One region of the Laedolimicola intestinihominis genome, then DNA from elsewhere that is predicted to be linked to it. Evidence: a T-box and tRNA genes for the amino acid it is inferred to sense, from the RefSeq annotation. Region 1 holds a T-box; the other holds one or more tRNA genes.
The links. A T-box is a leader RNA that pairs with one kind of tRNA and senses whether it is charged. The one in region 1 lies ahead of metG (methionine--tRNA ligase), so its partner is inferred to be a tRNA-Met.
Positions count from the first base shown of each region.

Region 2: it has a tRNA-Met gene. The T-box ahead of metG (methionine--tRNA ligase) is inferred to sense a tRNA for this amino acid. The anticodon was not compared.

Region 1 is NZ_JBBMFE010000017.1:63,399-66,675, reverse strand. It holds gene WMO29_RS14820 (DUF885 domain-containing protein) at 1-722, opposite strand, end outside; gene WMO29_RS14815 (50S ribosomal protein L25) at 860-1,450, opposite strand; T-box leader at 1,709-1,988, shown strand; gene metG (methionine--tRNA ligase) at 2,048-3,277, shown strand, end outside.
Region 2 is NZ_JBBMFE010000001.1:301,222-304,498, reverse strand. It holds gene ispF (2-C-methyl-D-erythritol 2,4-cyclodiphosphate synthase) at 1-430, opposite strand, end outside; gene WMO29_RS01280 (DNA-deoxyinosine glycosylase) at 639-1,133, opposite strand; tRNA gene WMO29_RS01275 (tRNA-Met) at 1,335-1,408, opposite strand; tRNA gene WMO29_RS01270 (tRNA-Val) at 1,414-1,486, opposite strand; gene nudC (NAD(+) diphosphatase) at 1,660-2,502, opposite strand; gene thrS (threonine--tRNA ligase) at 2,578-3,277, opposite strand, start outside.

The DNA of each region.
Region 1 (3,277 bases):
GAATTTTGAACAGAGTCAATATCGGTGACTGATATGTTTTCAGGGGTGTTCTGATTGATATTACTTGGGTTAGAATTATGGTAGTCTGCGCCGTCTAAAAAATCCTGACACCCCGCAATCACCGCGTCGACACTTTCATCCGTCATAAAAAGTCCAGCCTGGACCTTCTCCTTTTCATACGCGCATAATTCCTCAAAATACGCGTCCGTCTTCGCCAACAGACGCAGATAAATATCCACATCCTCCTCCGAAGTAAAGGCATATTCCGCCAGCAGCACTGGAAGCTGCACCTGCACGCCCAGCAGCGGGCTGAACACTTCTTCATAATATGGAAAACGAAGCAACGCAAGCTCCCGGGGAATCTGCGTGTTCAGAATGTCCCATTCCAGTCGGTTGACATAAGAAAGCTCGCTTCGCGGAAATTCTGACAGGGCAGCGAATGCATTTTCCAGGGCGGCAGCTGATTGGGCTTTGGACTCCTCCGAGTAAGAGCCATAGGAAATCGGAAACTTACGAATCCCGTAAGCCACCGGATCAGCCAACGTATAATGAAGCGTCAGCGTGCTGCCGGTGACAGATTCCCGGAAGAGGCCGTTGGTGAAGGCTTCGAAGGCCTCATCGGCGGAAGTAGTGTCCGTACCGGGCAGACAGGAGCGGGAGAGAAGCAGAGCCGTCGTTAAAAAAGCAGAGAGAAAAAGAACAAAGAGGAAGGATTTTTTCATGGAAAACCACCGGAATAACTCTTGGTGTAGTTTATGAGAAGAATGGGGAAAAAAGAAATTGTTACGTGCAAAAAGACCGCATACCGAACTTTCACATCCGATATGCGGCCTTTCCAAATTTATTTCACTGTTCTAAATTATGCCTCTGCGGTTTCATCCTCAGCGTCTGCATCATCTGCTACGGCATTGTGTACCTCCAGTACGGTAGCAACGGTAGCTTCCGGGGAAGTATGCAGGTCGATGGCAGGATTCTTGGCAATATCCAGATCCTTAACCTTCAGTGTCTCGCCGACCTTCATGTGGCTGACGTCAACCTTGATCTTGTCAACCAGATCTGCGGGCAGAGCTTTGTAAGTAACTTCCTGAAGCATCTGCTGTACCACGCCGGCCTGTACATCGTCCTGGCCCAGCAGGATCACCTCTGCTACGGAGTGAACCTTCTCGGTGCTTACCAATGCCTGGAAATCGATTTCCAGAAGCTGTCCTCTTAAGGCATCGTAATCAATCTCCTTAATCAGCGCGTCGTAGGTCTCACCTGCAACCTCCAGCATTACCTGGCTGCCTTTACCCTCGGTTCTCAGGATGCGCTCTGCATCTGCCTTGGTAATCTGAAGGGGAATGGACTCCTTCATCTCGCGGCCATAGATATTGCCGGTAACATAACCTTCACGTCTAAGTTTCTTGGCTTTCGTCAACATGTCTCTTTTTTCAGCTTTTAAAGTATTCATTTATCTTTTCCTCCAAAATCTGAATCGCTTAGCAGCCTTCCACTTTGTGTAACAAACAGGTATTGTTAAGTGGTTCTATATTTAATTTACGGTGATTATTATAGCACTGATTTTTCAAAGTTAAAGAGTAAATTTGAACAAAAATGAGTATCGAAATTCGATAAAAAACTGAAAATTTTTAAACGAATAAGAGAAGAAAAGTCAGCAGGCTTGACAAAAGGTTTTGGCCGTGTTACGCTTCTTTTATATGAGCAAAATGCAAACGCTACGAAGAAAAGAGTAAGCTGTATGCGTCTTTTACAGAGAATTCCCGGTGCTGAGAGGGATGAAGACAAAAGAGCTGAAGATGGTTTCTGAGCGGCACGGATGAACGTAAGGTTATTTTCGATAAAGGGATTTCCTATGGGAAATGGTTTTGCGATAAGCCGTGATGGGTGCGCCCGTTACAGCGTCAGGGTATGCAGGTACCCGCAGAGGTCTGTCTCGTGAGGGACAGGCGAACAGAAGTGGTAACACGGGAATCATCCCCGTCTTCTTTAAGATTTAAGGAAGACGGGGTTTTTTGATCTTTCGTTTGCAGAGAAAGAGAGGTAAAAAATGGAAAAGAAAAAGTTTTACATGACCACGGCTATTGCCTACACGTCAGGCAAGCCCCACATCGGCAACACCTATGAGATCGTGCTGGCGGACGCCATCGCCCGTTTCCGGAGACTCCAGGGCTACGACGTATTCTTCCAGACCGGAACCGACGAGCACGGTCAGAAGATCGAGCTGAAGGCTGAGGAGGCAGGCGTTACTCCGAAGGAATTCGTGGACAATGTGTCCGGTGAGATTAAGCGGATCTGGGATCTGATGAACACTTCCTATGATAAATTCATCCGCACCACCGATGATTACCATGAGAAGCAGGTACAGAAGATTTTCAAGAAGCTGTATGACCAGGGCGATATCTACAAAGGTGCTTACGAGGGCATGTACTGTACTCCCTGCGAGTCCTTCTGGACCCAGTCCCAGTTGGTGGACGGCAAGTGTCCGGACTGTGGCCGCGAGGTGCAGCCGGCCAAGGAGGAGGCTTATTTCTTCCGTATGAGCAAATACGCTGACCGTCTGATTGACCATATCAACAAGCATCCGGAATTCATTCAGCCGGTTTCCAGAAAGAATGAGATGATGAACAACTTCCTGCTTCCGGGCCTGCAGGATCTGTGCGTATCCCGTACCTCTTTCAAATGGGGCATCCCGGTAGACTTCGACCCGAAGCATGTGGTATACGTATGGCTGGACGCGCTGACCAACTATATCACCGGCATCGGCTACGAGTGCGACGGAGAGTCCAGCGACCTGTTCAAGAAGGAGTGGCCGGCGGATTTGCATCTGATCGGCAAGGACATTATCCGTTTCCATACGATCTATTGGCCCATTTTCCTGATGGCGCTGGATCTGCCGCTGCCGAAGCAGGTATTCGGTCATCCGTGGCTCCTGCAGGGCGATGGCAAGATGAGCAAGTCCAAGGGAAATGTGCTTTACGCGGACGATCTGGTAGACATGTTCGGCGTGGACGCGGTTCGTTACTTCGTACTGCATGAGATGCCCTTTGACAACGACGGCGTGATTACCTGGGAGCTGATGGTGGAGCGTATGAACTCTGACCTGGCCAACACCCTGGGCAATCTGGTAAACCGTACCGTATCCATGTCCAACAAGTACTTTGACGGCGTAGTCAATAACACAGGTGTGCTGGAGCCGGTAGACCGCGAGCTTCGCGAAGCTGCTGTCAGTGCGGCAGAGAAGGCTTCCGCGAAAATGGACGATCTGCGCGTGGCAGAC
Region 2 (3,277 bases), on a different contig from region 1:
CGCCGGTGCCGGTAAAACCGAGGCCCTCTTCTGTAGTAGCCTTGATGTTAATCTGGCTTTCTTCAATCTGTAAAGCCTTCGCCACATTTGCCCGCATCTGAGGAATATGGGGCGCCATTTTCGGGCGCTGGGCGATGATGGTGGCGTCGATATTGCCCACCACGTAATTCTGCTCCTCCAGAAGCTTTCCCACATGCTCCAGAAGCCTGATACTGGAGATGCCTTTATATGCCGGATCCGTGTCCGGGAAATGCTTTCCGATGTCGCCGAGGGCCGCTGCGCCCAGAAGAGCGTCCATAATCGCGTGAAGCAGCACATCTGCGTCGGAGTGTCCTAGAAGTCCTTTCTCATAGGGAATTTCCACGCCGCCCAGGATCAGCTTTCGGTCCTCCACCAGTCTGTGTACGTCATATCCCATTCCTACCCGCATTCTATACCTCTTTCTCCGGGAAATTCCGCCCGGTTTTCGTTCTTATTTTTTGGAAAATGCTGTCGCGCCTCCATGCCTGTCCAATAGTCTCCGGCAAAACAGCCTGTCTGCCGTTATTATATCTCAAATGTTTGCATAAGTATAGCCAATCCATGACAACTTGATACGATTTTTGCAATAACCGCTTTCCACTGTGCCCGCAGGCTCGCTACTGGTTTAAGCTCTCCCCTATGACCTTCCACTGCCCGATTAGATTGTCCAATGAACACGCCGCGTTGGCCGGACTGGTGGATGGCAGCCGCACCGCTGCCCGTCCCGTCTCCGGGAAAATGTATTTTTTATACAGCTTCTCCGCCGTACCGCCGTTTACATAGATCTGACGGATATCCGCTGTCTTCAATATGGGGCGGATATCATTGGGCACCACGTTCCGGATACTGCTGTCACTGGAGCCCTCGATCTCGCAGCTTGCGATCACATCCCACAGGGCAATGCCGCTCCTAAGCAGGAACTCCTTCTTCTCAAGAATCGTCCCCGGCGTCTCCTGCCCCGTCACGGCCGCCAGAACGCGCCAGAATCGATTCTGCGGGTGATTGTAGAAGAAATGCCCTTCCCGCGATTTCACCGACGGAAAGCTGCCCAGAATCAAAATTTTTGAATGTCCGTCGTAGAGCGGCGGTATCTCATGCTGCACCTGTTCCATGTCATCCTCCTGTATACGAGATAAAATACGCTTCGCGAATTTTACTCGTTATCGCGGCATCTACGTTCCACTTCGGTCGGTGCTGAACAAGCGCCACTGGCGCTTAGCACCGTCAAGGTCTCGTACAAGCACGGACTTTGACTCGTTGCTCGCGTAAACAAAAGACCCAAGAACGATTTCGTTCTTGGGTCTGAATCTTAGTAGCGAGGAAGGGATTTGAACCCCCGACACTGCGGGTATGAACCGCATGCTCTAGCCAACTGAGCTACCTCGCCATAAATGGGACCTATAGGGCTCGAACCTATGACCCTCTGCTTGTAAGGCAGATGCTCTCCCAGCTGAGCTAAGATCCCATTTCGTTCTCGGTTTTGACTTGCCGTCCCAACCGACTTGCTTATTATAACCTTATAACCAAAGAAAAGTCAAGCACTTTTTTCAACTTTTTTTCATTTTCTTTTCAGAATCTCCAAAAGCCGCATAAATACTGGATTTTTTGACCTTATTTTTTTACGGGAAAGGTGTTTTTTTACACCTTTCCATTCTTGAACTGCCAGATCATCTCACTGGTCAGACTGATATTCAGGGGCTGGGGCGGAGCGTCCTCCCGCGTGAACCATTCTGCAGTGGCCAGCTCCTCGGTGTCCAGGGTGACGGTCTCGTCATCACCGTCCAGATCCACGAAGAAGCCCATCAGGACTGTCTCGGAGAAGGACCAGGGCTGGCTCTTGTAGTAGCGGATATTTTTGACCTTCAGACCCACTTCCTCCATGACCTCCCGGCGGATGGTCTCCTCGATGCTCTCGCCGATCTCGGTAAATCCCGCAATCAGCGCGTAGTAGGTGATATTATCCCGGCCCGCATACTTGGACATCAGAATCTTATCTTTATGTAGAATACCCACGATGACTGCCGGAGAAATCTTCGGGTATTCCATCTGGCCGCAGTCCGGGCAGCGCATCATGCGCTCCTTTGCGTCATGCACCATGGGGCTGCCGCAGTGGCCGCAGTACTTGCGGACGTCGTACCAGTGCCAGAGCTGATAGCCAGTGATGCCGGCGAAGGATAACCACTGAGGCTGTGCGTCCCGAAATCTCCGGTTACTTTCCAGCCGAAAGCCCTTGCGTTCCGGCAGGGCCAGTTCCTTTACCAGATAGAATCTCTTATCATCCACTGTGAACAGATAGATGATGTTCTCCGAAAGCTCCGTCTTCACCTCCGGAAAATCCCGGAATCTGGGAAATGCAATCTCCACCCCATCCCAGCGGGCCAGCGCGTTATGTTTCTCAAAATACATCAGATAGCTGTCTGCGTCCGGCTTCTCCGGGCAGTATTCATTGTGATAGATATGCGGCGCAATATCCTGTATCATATCGATTCTCCTTTATGAAAATCCCCCGCCGGAAGGCTTACGCCTCCGGGCGGGGGAATCTGCGTTCAAACAATTTTATGCTTCTCTGCCTTTGGTTTCAATCTCTTTTTTCACGTCAGCAATGAAAGCGTCCAGAGCCTTTACTCCCTGATCTCCGGCCTCGCGGCTTCTGACAGAGACAGCGCCCTCTTCCTCTTCCTTCTGACCTACCACCAGCATATACGGAATCTTCGCGGTCTGTGCCTCACGGATCTTGTAGCCAATCTTCTCCGCGCGCTTGTCAAGCTCGGTACGGATACCGGCCTCATCCAGAGACTTCTTTACCTGCTCTGCGTAATCCATATACTTGTCGGAAATCGGCAGTACACGTACCTGAACCGGAGCCAGCCAGGTGGGGAACGCGCCTGCAAAATGCTCAATCAGGATACCGATGAAACGCTCGATGGAACCGAATACCACGCGGTGGATCATGATCGGGCGGTGCTTCTCGCCGTCTGCTCCCACGTACTCCAGTTCAAAACGCTGGGGCAGCTGGAAGTCCAGCTGAATGGTTCCGCACTGCCAGGTACGGCCAATGCAGTCTACCAGATGGAAATCAATCTTCGGGCCATAGAACGCGCCGTCGCCCTCATTTACTACATAAGGCATACCCAGCTCGTCCAGAGCGTCTCTAAGGCCTGCTGTAGCCATCTCCCAGTCCTCATCACTTCCCATGGAATCCTCGGGACGGGTGGACAGCTCTACATGGTACTTAAATCCAAACATGGAATAGGTA